Regions from separate parts of the Paenibacillus nitricinens genome, predicted to be linked through region 2. Evidence: riboswitches for the same ligand, from Rfam matches in the RefSeq annotation. Region 2 holds a riboswitch; each other region holds the start of a gene.

Region 1 (6,874 bases), 2.8 Mb from region 2:
CCATGGCAGGCGCTTGTACTAACGATAAGTAGCTTTGCGCTGTTATTTATTCTAATCTCGCTAAGCACGTTCTTCTTTATTGGGAATGAATCACTGATGCGGCTGTTTCAGGGAGAACGAAAAGCAGAAGAGGAACCTAAAGTTTCCTTGGTGTTATCAATCCTGTCTGCTTTATTGCTGTTAACGGGCTATTTTATGGCAGCTACTGCACAAGCGGCTTCGGTTGAAAAGGTGATGTTCCCCGTCGTTATAATTACGGTTGCGGGTACCTATCTCTTTTATACTCAGCTCAGTATTTACACTGTTAAACTGCTTAAGACGATCCGGCGCCTGTATTGGAACCGCACGAATATCATTACTTTATCGGGCTTGTCTTACCGCTGGAAAGAGAATGCCCGAATGTTCTTTATGGTGACGATTGTATCCGCAGTATCTTTTACTTCAGTGGGAGTATTTGCATCGATCCATACGCTTTCCAGAGAGTTGAAATTGGACTATCCCGCAGCAGTCGGTTATGTAGCCAAAGGCCATCAATCGCAGGATCCTTTGGACCAGCATTTGGACGAAATTAAGGAAGAGCTTACAACGCTCGGGTTACCCTATGAGACACTTAATATTCCGATTAAATACGCAGAGGTGGAATCTCAGACCGGGCCAGATCGCACGTTAAGGCTTCCCTTGATTGCTTACAGTGATTATAAGCTTGCTCTGCTTCGTGCAGGGTTTACGACGGATGAGCAACCTCTAAGTGGAGATGAAGGACTGGTGATGATCGGTTCGCAACGAGACCGGAGTCTGCAAGCGGGTAGAGTAAAGCCGATATACACTTTGAAGCAAGGTCTTTCCATTCGAGAAATGGGTTATACCCAGCATGTTCCCATTGCCGAATATCTATTGCCGGAGCTGGATGGAAGGGATGGGGGAGATTTCAGCGGTGTTGTGATTAGCGATGAGCTTTACAAGGCTATTCATCCCGTACAGACCGATTTGTATACAGGATTTTACATGGATGACTTCCCGCGAACAGTAGGTATAGCGGCGGATCTTGCTCATAAAGGGAAACGATCCTATGAAAGTAACTCGCCATACGCGATTGTTGTTAGCGGCACGCTGTTTGAAATACAGAGAACATTGTACAACACGATGCTATTCGCTTCTTTACTGGTGGGTACTGTATTTTTCATAGCGGCAGGCAGCTTCCTTTACTTCCGGCTGTATACAGATCTAGATCATGATCGTCATCAATATTCTACATTGTCCAAAATGGGACTTACAGATCATGAGCTAAACCGAATTGTAACGATACAATTGTCGTTGTTGTTTTTTGTTCCGGTTGGGATTGCCATTTTGCATAGTGTGTTTGCCTTTATTGCGCTTCAGCGGTTGTTCTACTTATCTATTGCTGTGGAGACCGGGGCGGTGTTATTGGGATATTTGGCTGTCCAGGGACTTTACTTCTTTTTTATTCGCAGCCGTTATTTACGTAACTTGAAGAAGAACTTGATCTGAATAATGGGGGTTACGAAATGCAAGCATGGATTACAGATTTTATGGAGCAGTTTGGTTACTTTGGTATTTTCCTGATGCTCGCTTTTGAAAATATATTTCCACCAATTCCTTCCGAAGTGATCCTTCCTTTTGGCGGATTCATGACAACCACAACGAATTTGACCATTCCTGGGGTAATCATTGCTGCTACGCTTGGCTCACTGCTGGGTGCAGTGATTCTTTATTATATCGGTCGTTTGTTGGATGTAAATCGATTGGAAAAGATCGTTGAACGCTGGGGCGGCCTACTCCGGATTAGCAAAAAGGACATCCACAAGGCTGACGCTTGGTTTGACAAATATGGCTATTGGACCGTATTATTTTGTCGGATGGTTCCATTAGTGCGTAGTTTGATCTCGATCCCAGCAGGGATGTCGGGCATGAAATTTGGAGTGTTTATGATCTTCACAACGATTGGTACGCTGGGATGGAATCTATTGCTGGTGCTTATTGGGGCGGCATTGGGTGAGTCCTGGGAAGACATCGCCATGTATATGGATATGTACTCTAACGTAGTGTACGTGCTTCTTGCAGGTGGAGTAGTGATCCTGGGGTATTTGTTCTTCCGCAAGCGCAGCCGGAAAATGAACACCGAAGGTTGAGCCGAGAAGGACTTATAGATAAAAGTTATGATTAAAAGGAGGAGAACAAATGGAGCTATTAACGATTATTAAAGCTATTATTTTGGGAATTGTTGAAGGATTGACTGAATTTGCTCCGGTATCCTCCACGGGTCATATGATCATTGTTGATGATATGTGGTTAAAATCGACAGAGTTATTTGGGCAATATACGGCCAATACGTTCAAAGTGGTTATACAGCTGGGGTCAATATTAGCAGTTGTAGTTATTTTTAGAAATAGGTTCATTGAATTGTTGGGCTTAAAGCGCTTCAGCCGCAAGCAGTTGGATCCTGTAACCGAGCAACAACCACAGCTTGAAAAAGGCGGCCACCTTAAGCTTACACAGGTGCTTGTAGGCTTAGTGCCAGCAGGCGTGCTGGGGGTTCTGTTTAATGATTATATTGACGAACATTTATTCTCTACATCTACCGTGTTAATCGGTCTAGTAGTCGGTGCTGTATTAATGATTATTGCGGATCTATTCGGACCTAAGAAGATTCAAACGGAGAGTGTCGATCAGATTACATATAAGCAGGCGCTAGGTGTTGGTCTGGTCCAGTGCTTCTCCTTGTGGCCGGGATTTTCACGTTCCGGTTCGACGATTTCTGGTGGTGTTCTTCTGGGTATGAGTCATCGTGCTGCTGCTGATTTCACGTTTATTATGGCTGTTCCAATCATGGCAGGCGCCAGTTTACTCTCACTGATGAAGAACTGGCAATATTTCACCATCGATGCCCTGCCGTTCTTCATTGCAGGCTTTATCAGTGCCTTTGTGTTTGCGTTATTATCGATGCGTTTCTTCTTGAAATTGATCAACCGGATTAAGCTTTTACCATTTGCTATATATCGCATAGTACTTGCTGCAGTAGTATATTTCGTGTTTTTCTAAATCCGTTATAAGGAATCGATATAACCAAAGCCCCCGTCATCTATTGCAGATGACGGGGGCTTTCACGTATGATGACATCAGATTAAGACACTCACTTTATTGATGATAAGAATAAAGTAAAAGTTTCACTTTATTCTTATCATTCTCGCATAAACGCTTACCGTCCTTAAAAAGGACGCCAAGGGCGTTTTAGCGATTAAATGATAAGAAAGTATAAGTTTCACACAATACTTTCTTATTATTCTCGCATAAACGTCTTACCGTCCTTAAAAGGACACCAAGGGCGTTTTAGCTTGAAAATAACGGAGACAGGTGCTTGCCGGAATTAGTAATTCGGTAGGCTTAAAAGGGAAGTTCGGTTCGAAGCCGATGCGGTCCCGCCACTGTAACGGAAGAGTCCGTAGCAACATATGTCACTGGCAATTTACTACTGCTGGGAAGACTGCTAAGGATGCTGACACCGCTAGCCAGGAGACCTGCCTGTTTCAACAGCACTGCTTCACCTACGGAGGATAGGAAGGTGTTAGACGTTAACCATAGGTATATTATGGGCGTCTTTCCCTTTGACTTTTTTTAGGGAAGGGCGCTCTTTTTTAAAATATAAGAAAGTATAAGTTTTGCACCTATACTTTATGTCTTATATTTCTCGCTAAAATGCTTACCGTCCTTACAAGGGCGCCGAAGGCGTTTATGCTTATAGGAATGCAAGTGATATCAAGTCCAAAATAAGAAAATGGAGAAGGGGAGCTGCAAAGTGACGAACAAAGTAAAAGTAAGTAATCTTGGCTATCCAAGAATCGGAAAAAACCGCGAGTGGAAGAAAACGTTGGAAGCCTTCTGGGCGGGGAAAATAAATGAGGAAGAATTCCGTACTGAAATGACAGGCATTCAGCTTCAGCATTTGAAGACTCAGCAGGAGGCAGGAATTGATTTCATTCCGGTAAATGATTTTACATTCTACGATCATGTGCTGGATACAGCTGTTATGTTCGGGATCGTACCTCCACGTTATGCGTATGACGGTGGCGACATTGGACTTGATCTTTATTTTGCGATGGCTAGAGGAAATGCTGAGGCTACCGCTTGTGAGATGACTAAATGGTTCAATACGAACTATCATTACATCGTTCCAGAGATTGGTGCACAAACGCCGCGTCTGACCGAGAACAAACCACTGGAAGCTTATCGTTTTGCCAAGTCCCAAGCGGGAATTGAGGGTAAACCTGTAGTTTTAGGCCTTTATACATTCCTTAAGTTGTCAAAAGGTTTTGCATCTGCGGATATTGCGAAGATTGCTGCTCGGTTTCTTCCGGTTTACATTCAGCTGTTGCAGGAACTGAAGCAAGAAGGAGTAAGCTGGGTACAGATGGATGAACCAGCAATTGTTACAGGAATAAATGAGTCAGAATTATCCTTACTTCACTCGATTTACACAGAAATTGCTGAATCCGTGCCTGGTTTAAATATTAATCTGCAGACTTACTTTGAAGCTGCTGAACCGCTGGAGGCATTGTTCAAACTTCCGGTACAAGGTTTAGGTCTTGATTTTGTCCATGATGGCGGGACGAACCTGGCATCGATTGAACGTCTTGGCTGGCCTGAGGATAAGTGGCTGGGAGCGGGTATTATTGACGGACGCAACATCTGGCGCTCGGATCTGGATGCTAAGCTGCAGCTAATCGAGAAGCTGAGTGTACATGTACCGCTTGATCGTCTTATTCTACAGCCTTCTTGCAGTTTGCTGCATGTTCCGGTTACTGTTCAGGGTGAGGCGAAGCTGAAGACAACCGTCAAGGCTGCATTAGCCTTTGCTGATGAGAAGCTTAGTGAGCTTGGCCTGCTTGCTGCAGCCTTAGAGGGTACAGGAGAAGCTGCTGCTGCGTTGACAGCCAGTCGCGAAGCCCTTACTGCCTTCCGTTCGCTTCCTGAACGCGGCCGTAAGGATGTTGCGGAGCAAGTTCTTGGACTTGCAGATTTACCGGACCAACGCAGTCTACCGTTTGCTGAGCGCCTGAAGGCGCAGCAGGAGAAATGGCAGCTGCCACTTCTGCCAACGACAACGATCGGAAGCTTTCCACAGACCGTAGAAGTACGTCAGGCAAGGTTGAAATGGCGTAAAGGGGTATGGAATCAAGAGCGCTACGATGGGTTCGTACGTGAGCAGATCGCGGATGCAATTACCTTCCAAGAAAAACTGGGTCTGGATGTACTCGTGCACGGTGAGTTTGAAAGAACGGATATGGTGGAGTTTTTCGGGGAGAAGCTAGATGGTTACTTATTTACTAGTAATGGCTGGGTTCAATCCTATGGATCTCGCTGCGTGAAGCCACCGGTTATTTATGCGGATATAGCTTTTATTCAGCCTATGACTGTGAAAGAGAGCGTTTATGCTCAGTCGTTAACTGCCCTTCCTGTTAAAGGCATGTTGACTGGTCCTGTTACAATCCTCAATTGGTCTTTCGTACGTGATGACCTTAGTCGGGAAGCAGTAGCTAATCAAATTGCCTTAGCGCTCCGTCATGAAGTTAAAGCTTTGGAGGATGCAGGCATAGAGATGATTCAAGTAGATGAACCGGCTATCCGTGAAGGGCTTCCTTTGAAGGCTGAAGATCATGAGGCATACTTGAATTGGGCGGTGAAGTCGTTCCGTATCGCAACGAATCATGTGAAGGCTACAACACAAATTCATACCCACATGTGCTATAGCGAATTCAATGACATGATCGACTCCATTTCCGCGATGGATGCAGATGTCATCTCTATAGAAACTTCCCGTAGCCATGGGGAATTGATCGTTAGCTTTGAAGAACAGGAATATGATAAGGGAATCGGTCTTGGTGTATATGACATCCATAGTCCACGGGTTCCTGCTGTAGAAGAAATGACAGCTGCTATTGATCGTGCGCTGCGGGTGCTCGACCCTGAACAGTTCTGGATTAATCCGGATTGCGGTCTTAAGACACGTGGCTGGCAGGAGACGGAAGATGCACTTCGTAACATGGTAAAGGCTGCCGCTATTGCAAGAGAAAAGGCAGGAGTTAGTGCCTCCAAATAGCATTAGAGATATACAATAAATCATAGCCGGGGAATTTCTCCCTGGCTTTTTATTTCAGCCACTTGATAATAATTCTCATTCTTGATAGAATGAGAAAAGAAAAGAAGGAACCGTGGAGGGTCCCTTCAAATTATCACCTTATTTGCTTTCGAAAGTCTTGCAATCTGTTTCTTCTGCACGTGTAGGTTCTTGGGAGCTGTGGAAAGCTACAAAGATAGAATCAGCACTGCATTTGTTCTCTTCTGCCCAGTGGGTGCAGGAGTTAACTTCGCAAATTACGTCTTTTGCCATGAGGGTTCACCTCCCCTTCTTAGTAATAGACAGCATTATTAACAAAGAACTACTCTGTTCAACAAGGTGGAGCTTGTCCGAACAGAACCGCGCCCTACCCTCATTCATTATGAATTGAGGGTATTTGGTATTTTCTGTGTAGCTAGACGAGGTTATTGTACCAAATAAAGCGTTTGTAAGCAAATGGGTTATTCAATCACAGAAATATGACAAAGTTATACAAATAAATATAAAAAATTACAAAATACATTTCTCATTAACATACCAAAAAATACAAAATAATCCTAATTATCTATATAATTTTAAAAAATATCTGGTAATATTTTCGATAGGGAACGGCCGATCCTAATCTGAAATATTGGAGGATGAAATTGATGAAAAAGTTCTTACTATTCCCTTTTGCCTTAATGCTAATCTTGTGTTTACCTATTTATGCAGGTGCAGAAGGTGTACATAATGACGAAGCCC
Region 2 (6,874 bases):
CACTTGCTTGATATCATTAGGAGCCGCTGTTGGAGATGGACTTGCTGTCGGATTACCGTTACCTTCCGGAATAGTTACATCACCCGGAGCAGGAGTACCGCTGGGTTTTGGCGTTGGTTTTGGAGTCGGACTCGCTGTTGGTATCGGTGCATTTAGATCGGCACCCAAATTCGTAGTATAACGCCACTGAATTCTATCCCCAGCACTTAGGTTATATGAAGATGCACCATAATTAGGATATTTTCCATTTACATTATACATCCATCCACTACCGCTACCATGGTCAAATTCTCCATCACCAGCTATGGATTCAACATACACACTTCCAAATGTACTGTTCCAAGAATAGCTATAGTCGATCCCGCGGCTATCTAGTACTCTTTCGAATATAGACCACACTGTGTCACCAGATTGTAGCTCTACCTGTACAGAAGGAACAACATATCCCTTCTTAATCGTAAGCTTATCCACGGATAGGGTTACATATGGCTTCGATGGAGTGGTTCCTCCACCACCAGTGCCACCGCCATTTCCTTCGCCGTTGTCACTACCACCGTCACCACCAGGTGTCTGAACTACACTGGATGTGTAAGCAATGTAATCAGTGAAGTGATTGGTTTTTACGATTAAATCATTTCCATTATCGTAGGCATACTCTGACTTGCCGCTTGCCAAACCTAAGGCGTCACTTGCAAATTTTTGAATCACATGAGGTGTACCATTTTGAATATAAGCTGCATCTTTTCCTTTAAGGTCCTTAAAGGTTAATGTTATAAATTGACTAAATTCTACTCTTGCACTGCCACCCATGGAAAAGGCTTGAATAATGCTCTCCAGCTTCTTATCCTGGGAAATAATCTGATTCAGACTATCTTTTAGTGCAGCTTCTGTGCCTGTTAAAGGTGACAAAAGTTCAATTGCTGAGGCATCTCCACGGGTAACTTTTGCACCCTTAGGAATGACTACAGATACGTCACCTTTGGTAGCTTCAATCTGAGGAAGATCGCTGTTATCTGGTAAACTAACACTAACCTTCGATTGTTGATTTTTAGGAATAACTACCGTTATTTCCTTGTTGCTATCTCCTGTGCTGATTGGAACAATATAATCTTGAGAGTCAATTGGGATATCAACTTTTGGGTGATCACCAGACGGTAACGGAAGTTCTTTTGGACCCTCTGGTTGCCCAGGTCCCGGTCCTTCTGGTTGTTCCAATTTCACATCATTCATATCAAAGAGACGGTTACTATGATTGATCAGACGATCATAGGACACAAGTGCATACGTGCCTTGGTCCGTAGCCATTCCATTTACTGATCCTGTTAAGGTGTGCTTAAATCCACCATCAGGTGCAGCAAAGACAAGTAATGCATCAATAAGGGACTTGCCATTCTTGATAAACCTAACATCATTGTCTGGGTTAACACCTACGCTAGTTAAAGCAACAATAACTTGCGAGATGCTTTCACTGCTTGTGCTTCCCCAGCTTGTATAACTACCATCATTATTTTGATTACTCGATAACCATGCAATGGCCCGATCTACGGCAGCTTTTACATTAGAATCCTTTGCGTAATAAGGTGCAAGTGCTTGTATTGCCATAGCCGTCATATCGACATCGGCTTTCGCCGTACCTAATGCCCAACCACCGGCTTCTACTGTACCTTTTTTAATCTCATTATCTAAAATATACTGAATCAGGTTTTCTCTTGTGGTTTGAACTTTACCTGCTGGCGCTACTGGAATATCATAGTTATGACTATCTAGCGCAATTAGAGCAAATATAGGACCATTATTTCCTTGCTTCTGAATGTATTGATAATCAGCAAGCGTTTTTCTCAGATCATACCCCGCGACATTCGTGATATCTTTTCCAATAGAGGTAAGTCCTAAAATCAATCTGGAATACTCTGTACTTACAGTAGTATCGATTTTCCCATCCTTTATTAAGGCTGCTACTTTCGTAGCTATATTGTTGTAATAGAGATCATAATAATCATTAGGCACATCGTAGTTTGCACGTGCTAAAGAAAGAATGGACCACTCTCCGAAATAAGTCGGATTCGTTACGGTTTTAACAAGATAGGCAAGGCTCTTATCCAAATGCTGCTTGGCTACATCTGGAGTCGGTACTTCCGGCTGCTCTAATTGAACATCATTCATGTCATAGAGACGGTTGCTATTATTGATCAGACGATCATAGGATACGAGTGCATATGTGCCTTGATCCGTAGCCATAGCGTCTACTTTTCCGGTGAGAATATGCTTGAATCCACCATCCGGCCCAGAGAAGCTAAGTAAAGCATCTATAAGTGAATTTCCTTCTTTAATAAACTTAGGGTCACTGTGCGGATCTACGCCTACGCCAGTTAAGGCAACAACAATCTGTGCGATGCTCTCACTGCTTGTGCTTCCCCAGCTTGTAAATCCACCTTGAGCATTTTGTACACTCGATAACCATGCAATCGCCCGATCCACGGCAGCTTTTACATTAGAATTCGTTGCGTAATAAGGCGCAAGTGCTTGCATCGCCATCCCGGTCATATCGACGTCTGCTTTGGTTACACCTAAAGCCCAGCCCCCGGCATCTGCTGCACCTTTTTTAACTTCTCTATCTAAGATGTACTGAACCAGGTTTTCTCTTGTGCTTTGATATATAACTCCCTTCTCATCAGGATCAGGGAATAATACTGGAATTTCGTAGTCATGACTATCTAGTGCAATCAGAGCAAATATGGGACCGTTGTTCCCTTGCTTCTGAATATATTGATAATCAGCGAGTGCATTTCTTAGATCATGACCTGCAACATTCGTGATATCTTTTCCGATAGAGGTCAGTCCTAGAATTGCTCTGGAATTCTCTGTGCTTTTATTGGCGTCGAGTTTTCCATCCTCTTTGATAATCGATGTTATTTTCGTAGCTACATTGTTGTAATAGAGATCATAATAACCACTTGGTACTTTATAGTTCGCACGTGCTAGAGAAAGAATCGACCATTCTCCGCTACCTGTTCCAAATGACGGATTCTTTACAGTGTTAACGATGTAAGCCAAGCTTTTATCTAACTGTTCTTTGGCAGTAATTTTATAAGTAACCTGATAGGTTACATTATCTGCTTTGTTCCCAGCGCCATCTACAGCCGTTACTGCGATTACGTTACTACCTGGGTTAAGAGAGGCTCTGTACTCACCATTAGTAGCTGACAGAACGACTTGGTTCAGCTTTACTACTGGGATAATGTCTTTATAGACATTGTCTGTAACCACTACTTTGAAGCTTAAATCTTTACTGGATACTTCTTGTTTATCTTGTATACCTTCTATTAATATCGTAGGCTTCTCTGTATCTGGCTCTTGTACTAACGCATTAATCTGCTCTACTAGAGCTTGATTAACCTCTGTTGTTACAACTGCACTATCGGCAATTACTTCATTCGCATGAGCCGGGATTACGCTTGTAGAGAACGTCGTGATAAATACAGCTACAATGAGTAACCAAGCTAAAAACTTATTTTTCTTCATGTTTCCATAACCCTTCCCTTCTCTTCCTATGATAAAAAAACAGAATAAACTTTCCAAGCATAACGCCCTCGGCGTCCTTATAAGGACGTTATGCGTTTAGCGAGAAATATAAGACATAGAGTATAGGTGCTAAACTTATACTTTCTTATATTTTTAGCACTACAAAAAAACCACTCAACATAACGTCAAGAGGTTTAAGATAGTGAACCGCAATAATAGCAGGCATATACTATATCAAACACCCCTCTATCGCTCGTAGAGTTTAATGGTGTATCAGAAACAGGCAGATATTCTGGCTCAAGTATCATCACCCTTGCTACCTTCCCAGTTTCCCAGTGGTACCTTGCAAGGACTCCTCTTTCACAGCGGCGGGACCGCGCGGGACTCACACCCGCTTTCCATTTAACCAATCTATGATTGCATTTCCGAAACATTCATAATTGGCACCTATTGCTAATATTAATTTTTCATGCTCCATCATATCTAATATAGATGCTTTTGTCATGCAATATTTGTTTTTTATATAACGAGTAGTTAGCGATAATCCTATTGAATATCAAATCATTTTAACCACAATATACTCTTTTTCTCTCAGCTCAAAGCCCTCCTCCAGTGACAAAGAGGCCAAATCAAAGATTCGATCATACTTTTTATTTCGTAGGAGCCCTTCTTCCTCAGCCCAACAAGTATAAAGCTCAAACTCGGCACCAGATACCCCATAATCTGTCATAAGCCTAAATAACTCCCGACAACACTTGAGTGAGGCATCATACGATCCTGGTAGCGTATCTTTTAGCTTAGGGGATACAGAGAAGCCGCCCCAATTCGGTGAAATCCGGTATACATATGGACTCCGAAAATGCTTGCGAATCTCATCGTTCCAATACCCAAGTTCCTCTATAAAAATACCCGCTGCATCTTCTTCCGAGTCGTATACAAGACAGTCCTCATCTCTTAAATGAGACAGATCTGCGATGTCATCTAAAGGAATTATGCCTTGCAGGCGTAAAGCCTCTCTTTGATTCTTATACTCTGGGGAATTTTTCACTTCATTGTATGTCTTTGCTGACAGTACACTGCCTCTTTCTCCTAACGGAAGCTCTGTAGCCGAGCCTATGTAATGAAATCTGCTCACTGGATTGCCCTCCATAACTTTGGAATCACTGCAAATCACTAATTCATATATGAATTTACCACAAATTAGTAAGGTACTCGTTGAAATTATTCTATGTTAGGGTATTTGGTAAGCGTTTACAACAAATTAATGGAGGTGTATATGATCATCTAAGCACCAAAGTAGTAATGAAGGTCCGGTTTAAGCATCCTCAAAAATGATCTTACAAAGGAGAATTCAATGACTACTCGAATCCAGAAACACTTCTTATCATTGACCCTTGTCACCGCTCTTCTGCTTTCTTTGTTCTCATCCATTGCCGCCGCTGCCACTAAGGACGAGCAACAAGCTAAGCCAGCACCAAAGAGTAAGATCCAATCCTATGTAGACGATATGCAGCCCGGATGGAACCTTGGCAATACGCTAGATGCTACAGGTGAGGATGAAACCTCCTGGGGCAATCCGCGTGTGACCCAAGAACTGATTAAGAAAATCGCCGCACAAGGCTACAAAAGTATCCGGATTCCCATCACTTGGGATTCACACATAGGTGAAGCACCGAACTATACCATTGATCAAGCTTATCTCAACCGTGTCGAAGAAGTTGTCGGCTGGGCGCTGGACGCCAAGCTTTATGTAATGATTAACGTCCATCACGACTCCTGGTTATGGGTAAGTCATATGGAAGAGAAGCATGATGAAACGCTCGCACGTTATAACGCAGCATGGACTCAAATTGCGGACCGCTTCAAGGATAAATCCGATAAACTGATGTTCGAAAGCATTAATGAACCTCGTTTCACGGATGGCGGAAGTACCGATGAAGTGAAGATGGAACAGATGCTTACAGAGCTCAACAATTCTTTCCATCAGATCGTTCGAAACTCAGGTGGAAAGAATGATGTCCGTCCGCTAGTGCTGCCTTCATTAGAGACTTCTCCTACCCAACCTAGAATGGATCAGCTTTACAAGACGATTACAGCTCTTAACGATCCGAACATAATCGCGACCGTTCACTACTACGGCTTCTGGCCGTTCAGTGTGAATATCGCTGGTTACACCACGTTTGAAAAAGATACAAAAAACGATATCATCCAAACTTTTGATAACGTTTACAACACATTCGTAGCCAAAGGAATCCCAGTTATCGTTGGTGAGTTTGGACTGCTAGGCTTCGATAAGGATACAGGTGTGATTGAACAAGGCGAGAAGCTGAAATTCTTCGAGTACCTTACCTATTATTTAAAAGAAAAGAAAATGACCTCCATGCTCTGGGATAATGGGCAACATTTCAACCGGAAAACGTATAAGTGGTCCGATTCCGAACTCCACAACGTATTAATGTCTGGTCTGAAAGAACGTTCCTCGAGCACCGAGAGCGATCTGGTCTATCTAAAAAAAGGTGCAACGATCAAAGACACCAAGGTGAAGCTGAACCTAAACGGCAATAAGCTAACCACGATTAGTGCAAATGGGAAGTATCTAATAAAGGGAAAAGATTACACCTTGAATGGCGAGGAACTCACACTCAAAGCCAGCCAACTCAAAAAACTCACAGCTTCCCAAAAATACGGTGAAAATGCCGTGTTAACGCTGAAATTCAACAAGGGTGTTGCGTGGAGACTAAAGATCATCGTGAATGACACTGCCAAATTAAGTGATGCCAAAGGTACGACTGAATCGTTTGCGATTCCAACTACCTTTAATGGCAACCAGCTTGCCACGATGGAAGCTGTCTATACCGCTGGTGGCAATGCAGGCCCGCAAGACTGGACTCCATTCAAGGAGTTCGGCAATACCTTCTCACCCTCTTATAACACGAAAGAAATCAAGCTGCTACCAGCCTTCTTTAAAGATGTTAAAGACGGAGAAGTTATCCTGAAATTCCACTTCTGGAATGGTGATATCCTTACGTACAAGATCACGAAGAGTGGAACAAACGTTGTAGGAAAGTCTTCTTAGCTTTCGCTGCATAACATAAATAGGAGTGTCCCTTCACGAGGACACTCCTATTTTTAATTAAATCATACATAAACTTCTTCATACGTCATCAACATTAAGCGATAGACCAGATACACTCCAAGATAAGCTCCCGTTATAAGGAACATTGGATTCAAAAAAATCGCATGGATCGAGGTCATGAATACCGTGTTATCTCTTAATATTTCATATATGGCTAGGGCAGAAATATTGCCTAAAATAAGCGTAGATAACACAGAAGCAACATTAAAAACAATA
Region 3 (6,874 bases), 380 kb from region 2:
TTAACGTCCGGAATGCGTTGCCCTATCGTATGCCTATCCGTAACATTCAACGCTGACAAACGTTGATATAACGGGGAATTTTAACGCAGATGCTGGTGAAGGGAATTGAACCCCCGGCCTACGCATTACGAGTGCGTTGCTCTACCCCTGAGCTACACCAGCTTAAAGCTGATTTTTCTGTCAAACAAAAAATATTATACAACTTCCACCCAGAAACGCAAGTCTATTTCTCTCTATTTCCCTGCTCTCCCGAACTGCTATTCCATCTGTAGTTTACGCTCCACAGATTCCAGCTTTCCACGGCTAGTAGAGGGTTTATCTCGGCGGTCGTCTATTTTAAGTGAGGTAGAGACACGCTCTGCACCTGCGGCAAAAGGAGACTCGTGCAGCGCCTCGACTGCAGCAAAAATACGCTGAAGAGGCCCTTCGATAATTGTACCCATGGATGTAAGCTCATAAGTAATCCCTTCTACCGTCTTCAGCACTCGCTGCATATCCGCAACATAGCTGCTAAGGCTCGTACTACCTGTTCCAATCGGAATAACGGTTACTTCAGCAATAGGCATGGAAATACCTCCTCGGAATTTTAAAGTATGTGTCTCCTTCTATTGTAACAACTCCACCGCTCTCCCACAAATGATCTCAGCTTTATTATGCCCCTTCTTCTTTCCCCAAAAAATTCTCCGAAATATGACTTTCGCCACGGGTATTTTTTCTTACGTGAATTCTAGGGTCATCTGCACTACATTTATGGACTCTTTGTGGCATCTTTTCGGACAATTTATGAATCATTTTTCATATGCCTGTGGATCAATTGTGGATTACTTATGGACAGCCTGTGGATCATTTGTGGAGTACTTTTGAAGAACCCGCTCCCCGCGCGGGTTTTCTAAAAAACTGTTTACAAACACAACATCTTGGGTTATTTTTATCTAACGACAACAAAATATAGTGGAGACAGGCGCTTTGATCCTTAATCGGAATTAGAGCTTAATAGGGAAGTACGGTGAAAATCCGCTGCGGTCCCGCCACTGTAACCGGATGCCCTTTACAAGCTTTTAGAAGCTAAAGATGGGCAGATCTCCTGGCAGAAGCCACTGAGGGTAAGAACCCCCTTGGGAAGGCGCTGAGAGGTCCTCCGGAAGCCAGGAGACCTGCCTGTTTCGACGACACCAACTATGAGTGCCTGCGAGGAACAGGAGCGGTGTCCGCATGCGGTCATCTTCATAGAGACCACTACAAATATCTGTGTGGATATTTACATAACGCATCGGGCATTTTCAGCCATCCTCGCTAGGGGATGCTTTTTTTATGAGATCACAATGAATATACGGCCGCTTATGCGGCCCCACTTCTTAATGATAGGACGATAGACTGAGAGGAGAGCTATACAATGACGTTGTTGGAGAGACAATTTAACGGTACAACAAATGCACGGGAAGTTCTTTTAGAAGAGCTCATTGATTTAGGACGCGATATTATCGACAGCCGGGATTTGGACTTGCTGCGCGAGAATGCCAATTTGAACGGAGAGAGTTTCTCCGGTAAAATGAGCAAGTTCGGCAGTGAATATTCAAAATGGTACGCCCGTAACTTTACGATGCCGCCGCAGCTGGTGCAAGCCATTGATGACAATGTCGTCTATGTGCATGATCTGGATCAATACGCAATCGGAACGACTAACTGCATTTTTATCCCGTTTGATAAGCTTCTCCGAGAAGGCTTCAACACCGGCAACGGCAGTGTTCGTCCTCCGAACTCCATAATGACAGCTATGTCACTAGTAGCAATCATTTTTCAATCCCAGCAAAATGCTCAATATGGCGGCGTATCCGCCAATAAACTCGACTATGATCTGGCACCTTATGTAACCAAATCCTTCGCTAAGCTGTTCCGCAAGGGTCTGGATTATTTTGATGAGGGACAAGCTAATGAATCTTTGGGCGAGATCACAATGAGCCGGACCGATCTGGCCGAGGTATATCCGAAATCGTTCCGTTATGCACTGAAAGAAACTGAAATCGAAACCCTGCAAGCGGCTGAAAGTATGGTACATAATCTCAATACCATGTCCAGCCGATCCGGCGGGCAAATTCCGTTTACCAGTATCAATTATGGTACTTGTACTTCACCAGAAGGTCAGCTTGTAATCAGTTCCCTGCTAACAGCAACGATGAACGGGCTTGGCAGCGGAGAAACACCTGTATTCCCTATTCAAATCTTCAAATGCAAGCAAGGAATCAACCAACAGCAAGGCGATCCTAACTATGAATTGTTCCTAAAAGCAGCGGAATGTTCTGCACGCAGACTGTATCCGAACTTTGCTAATCTAGACGCTCCGCTCAACTTGCAGTATTATGATCCAAGTGATCCTGATACGGAATTTGCTACAATGGGCTGCCGCACTCGAGTGCTCGGTGACCGTTTTGGGCGTAACCATTGCTCCGGGAAGGGCAACCTTTCCTTTAATACACTGAATCTGGTTCGGCTCGGTCTGGCACACGGCACAGTAACAGGCCGGCGTACCGTCGCAGACGAAGCTGGCTTCTATGAGGATCTAAATCACTATATGGACATTGCGCTGGAAGGACTTCTTCATAGGTTCCGCATCCAAAGCGCGCAAAAAGCTAAAGCATCCGATTTCATGATGCGAGAAGGCGTCTGGGAAGGCGGCGAAACCCTCGCTCCTGAAGACTCTGTAGGTGAACTGCTGAAGCATGGTAGTCTGTCGCTCGGCTTCATCGGTATGGCGGAATGCATGAAAGCCATGTACGGCAAACACCATGGCGAGGATATGGAAGTCCATGCCAAGGCTGTGGCTATCGTACGTCACATGCGGGAGTATTGCGACCGGAAAAGTGAAGAACTGAATCTCAACATCACCTTGTTCGCAACACCAGCCGAGGGTCTGTCCGGTAAATTCACCAAGATTGATCGTAAGGTACTGGGTTCTATTCCAGGCGTAACTGACCGTGAGTATTATACGAACTCTTTCCACATCCCTGTATACTATGATCTAGGCGCTGCTCAGAAGATCAGCTTGGAAGCTCCTTTCCATGAATACTGCAATGCCGGGGCTATTTCTTATGTCGAATTAAACGGTAATGCCCGCAGCAATCCAACCGCTTTTATCAAAATCATTAAATACGCACTAGAACAACAGGTCAGCTACTTCAGCATTAACCATCCGATTGACCGCTGCTCAAGCTGCGGATACGAAGGCGTAATTGGAACAAACTGTCCTTCCTGCAACGCACATGAGAATGACGTGCACATCCGTCGTTTGCGCAGAGTTACAGGTTATTTAACTGGCGACTATCAGACCCGCTTCAACGCCGCCAAACAAGCCGAAGTACGGGATCGTGTTAAGCATCTATGAATATTTGCGGATACTATCCGGAGTCGATTAACGAGGGAGAGGGCATGCGGGCCGTCCTCTTCCTCAGCGGCTGCCGCCATCGTTGCCCGGGATGCTTTAATCCCGAGACATGGAATTTTAAATATGGAGAAGTTTTCACCTTAGAACGTCAACATGAAATCATTGCAGAAATCGCCGCTAACCCATTGCTGGATGGTTTAACACTAGCAGGCGGCGATCCTTTTTTCTCGGCAGAAGAGGTACTTGGGTTCATTCATGAGCTTCGCGCCGTGCTCCCAGGCTTCCCCATCTGGATTTACAGTGGTTATACGTATGAGGAACTAAACGCCCTTCCCGGTTCTCCGGAGTGGAATCTACTTACACGGTGTCAGGTATTAATAGATGGACGTTTTATAGAAGAATTAAAAGATACTACACTTCCTTACCGAGGAAGCTCTAACCAACGCATAATCGACATTCCGGCCAGTATGAACGGCTCGGAGGTCTTTCTGTGGCAGCCTACTGCGCTATAATATATCAATTTTTGATATTCAAAATTAATCCAAAAATAAGAAGGGATGAAATAACCATGCCACAATTCGTAGTTAAACCAGATAATCGCCAACTGGCTTTTGATGAGAAACGCCTTTCCATATACGCCGACCGTATCTTGGAGGGTCTTGATCAACTAAATAAAGAAACATTGCTGCGGGGAGTAATTTCCAAACTGCGCCGTGACTCCGTAAGCGGAGAAGAAATTAGCAACGCCTTCACTATGAGTGCCCTAGAACTTGTAACAAAAGAAGAGCCTACTTGGAAGTTTGCAGCTGCCCGTGCCCTTCTGACTACCCTTTATAAAAAAGCAGCCGTTCACCGCCGCTATAAAGCTTATCCAGAAGAGCCTTACGGTGAGCTGTACCCTCTAATCACGGATCTTGTTAAAAAAGGAATCTACCGTGAGGAGCTTCTAACGCATTACACTAAAGAGCAAATCATCGAGCTAGGTGGATGTATCGATTATACACGCGACCTTCTATTCGATTACATTGGTCTGCTTACGCTATCTGACCGTTATTTGGCGCATGATTTTGACGGCCGTGTAATGGAGCTTCCGCAAGAACGTTACATGATTATCGCTATGTACCTCATGCACCGTGAGCCAGCCGAGAAACGTCTTGAGCTTGTAAAAGAAGCTTACTGGGCTATGAGCAACATCTACATGACAGCTGCTACCCCTACCATGTCCAATGCCGGTAAAAAGGTCGCTGGACAGCTCTCCAGCTGCTTCATCGATACGGTGGACGATTCCCTAGAGGGTATCTTTGATTCCAATACAGACGTAGCGCGCCTTAGCAAAATGGGCGGCGGTATCGGCGTCTACCTGGGTAAAGTACGGGCACGTGGTTCGGATATCCGTGGTCACAAGAACACTAGCTCCGGCGTAATCCCTTGGATTCGCCAATTGAATAATACCGCAGTCAGCGTAGATCAGCTAGGTACTCGTAAAGGTGCTGTCGCTGTCTACCTTGATGTATTCCATAAAGATATTCTCGCTTTCCTCGATCTTAAGCTAAATAACGGTGACGAGCGCATGCGTGCCCATGACGTATTCCACGGTGTAACCCTGCCGGACTTGTTCATGGAAGCTGTTGAATCACGCAGCCACTGGAACCTCTTTTGCCCTCATGAAGTGAAGAAGGTTATGGGCTGGACGGATGAGGATGGTCGTCCGCTGGGTCTGGAAGACTTCTACGATGAAGAGCTTGGTAAAGGTACTTTCCGTGAAAAATATGCTGAAGCTACAGCCAATCTGGAATTGTCCCGTATTACCGTTCCTGCGATCGACATCATGAAACGGATTATGAAATCACAGCTCGAAACAGGTACTCCGTATATGTTCTACCGTGATACGGTGAACCGGACGAACCCGAACCGCCACCAAGGTATGGTCTTCTCTTCCAATCTGTGCACAGAAATTATGCAGAATCAATCCGCTACCGTGATTGAACAGGAAGAATTAGTAACCAAAGATGGCAAGACCCGGATTGTTATCTCCAAGATTCCTGGCGATTTCGTAGTCTGCAACCTAAATTCTATTCACTTGGCACGTGCGATTCCAGCTGGCGTGCTGGAAAGACTTGTACCTATCCAAGTACGTATGCTGGACAACGTAATCGACATCAATAATATTGAAGTTCTGCAAGCACAATACACGAACAGCCAGTACCGCGCAGTGGGTCTCGGCACATTCGGCTTGCATCACCTATTAGCACTCAAGGGCATTCGTTGGGAATCTGATGAAGCCGTAGAATATAACAATCATTTGTATGAACACATCAACTACCTGTTGGTACGTTCGAGCATGGAGCTTGCCCGTGAAAAAGGCCGTTATCCGAAGTTCGCCGGTTCCGATTGGGAGACAGGTGCGTACTTTACTTCACGTGGCTACGTTAGCGGTGAACAAGAAGGTAAATATGTAACCACTGAACAATGGCGCGAGCTGCAAGAAGAAGTGGCTAAAGACGGTGTTCGTAACGCATGGATGTTCGCGATTGCACCGAACGGCTCCACATCGATTATTGCCGGCTCCACAGCCAGCATTGATCCTTTGTATGAACTGCTTTCCTATGAAGAGAAAACAACTTACAAGATCGCTAACCCGGCACCAGATCTGTCCGACAAGACAATCTGGTACTATAAGACAGCTTTCACCATTGACCAAAACTGGTCGATCCGCATGGCTTCCGCTCGTCAGCGTCACGTCGATCAAGGCCAAAGCTTCAACCTGTATGTTCGTCCTGACATCAAGGCTACCGAGTTCCTTGAGCTGCATCTGAACGCCTGGAAGGGCGGATTGAAATCAACTTATTATGTGCGTAGCCGTGCTTTGACAATAGAAGAGTGTGATTCTTGCGCTAGCTAATTATCTTAGTGCCCTGAATAGAAAAACGATGATGAATTTCGTAACTGCGAGGAATGTTTGGGCTTCCGGCCGCTGTTGTCATCAGATGTCTTGATCTTTACCGCTATTAGCGGATGACATCCGATGACAAAGGCGGTCGCTGAGCTCCTACAGCTCCAAACTTCCTCTCCGTTACTCCATCACCGTCTTTCTATGAACAAGACACCAAAGAAAGATTACCCGCGCAAAAAAATGGAGGGATAAGAAATGCAATTACAAAAGATTTTTAATACTGAAGCACCTAACCAATCCACACGCATTATCGACGGTGAATGCTCAGGCATTCTGAACTGGAATGATATTCGCATGCCTCATATGTACAAGCTGTACAAGGTCCTTCTGCTTAATCACTGGATCGCGGATGAAATCCCAATGTCCAAAGATGCGCAACAATTCCCTATGCTGGATGCAGAGGAGCAACGTGTATTTAAGATCAACATCTCCCTGCTCGCTGTGCTGGATTCGATGCAGACGATGTTCGTCAGCGACGTGAAGCGTTATTTCACCGACTCCTCACTAGAAGCTATTTCTGCCATTATCGGGCAACAAGAAGT

What was found. Region 2 has a riboswitch for cobalamin ahead of ACN6KS_RS04070 (S-layer homology domain-containing protein). Riboswitches for the same ligand answer to the same signal wherever they lie in the genome.
Region 1: it holds a riboswitch for cobalamin, as region 2 does, so the genes downstream of both, metE (5-methyltetrahydropteroyltriglutamate--homocysteine S-methyltransferase) here and ACN6KS_RS04070 (S-layer homology domain-containing protein) in region 2, are expected to answer to the same signal.
Region 3: it holds a riboswitch for cobalamin, as region 2 does, so the genes downstream of both, ACN6KS_RS02335 (anaerobic ribonucleoside triphosphate reductase) here and ACN6KS_RS04070 (S-layer homology domain-containing protein) in region 2, are expected to answer to the same signal.

Annotation. Positions count from the first base shown of each region.
Region 1 is NZ_CP183948.1:4,861,381-4,868,254, reverse strand. Features, by position in the region: gene ACN6KS_RS21740 (FtsX-like permease family protein) at 1-1,509, shown strand, start outside; gene ACN6KS_RS21735 (DedA family protein) at 1,527-2,150, shown strand; gene ACN6KS_RS21730 (undecaprenyl-diphosphate phosphatase) at 2,200-3,060, shown strand; cobalamin riboswitch at 3,354-3,558, shown strand; gene metE (5-methyltetrahydropteroyltriglutamate--homocysteine S-methyltransferase) at 3,815-6,115, shown strand; gene ACN6KS_RS21720 (DUF1540 domain-containing protein) at 6,254-6,406, opposite strand; gene ACN6KS_RS21715 (hypothetical protein) at 6,781-6,874, shown strand, end outside.
Region 2 is NZ_CP183948.1:910,536-917,409, reverse strand. Features, by position in the region: gene ACN6KS_RS04070 (S-layer homology domain-containing protein) at 1-3,522, opposite strand, end outside; cobalamin riboswitch at 3,788-3,988, opposite strand; gene ACN6KS_RS04065 (hypothetical protein) at 4,079-4,657, opposite strand; gene ACN6KS_RS04060 (cellulase family glycosylhydrolase) at 4,877-6,598, shown strand; gene ACN6KS_RS04055 (transposase) at 6,661-6,874, opposite strand, start outside.
Region 3 is NZ_CP183948.1:527,186-534,059, reverse strand. Features, by position in the region: tRNA gene ACN6KS_RS02345 (tRNA-Thr) at 91-162, opposite strand; gene ACN6KS_RS02340 (MTH1187 family thiamine-binding protein) at 258-566, opposite strand; cobalamin riboswitch at 943-1,176, shown strand; gene ACN6KS_RS02335 (anaerobic ribonucleoside triphosphate reductase) at 1,394-3,379, shown strand; gene nrdG (anaerobic ribonucleoside-triphosphate reductase activating protein) at 3,376-3,891, shown strand; gene ACN6KS_RS02325 (ribonucleoside-diphosphate reductase subunit alpha) at 3,948-6,281, shown strand; gene ACN6KS_RS02320 (ribonucleotide-diphosphate reductase subunit beta) at 6,528-6,874, shown strand, end outside.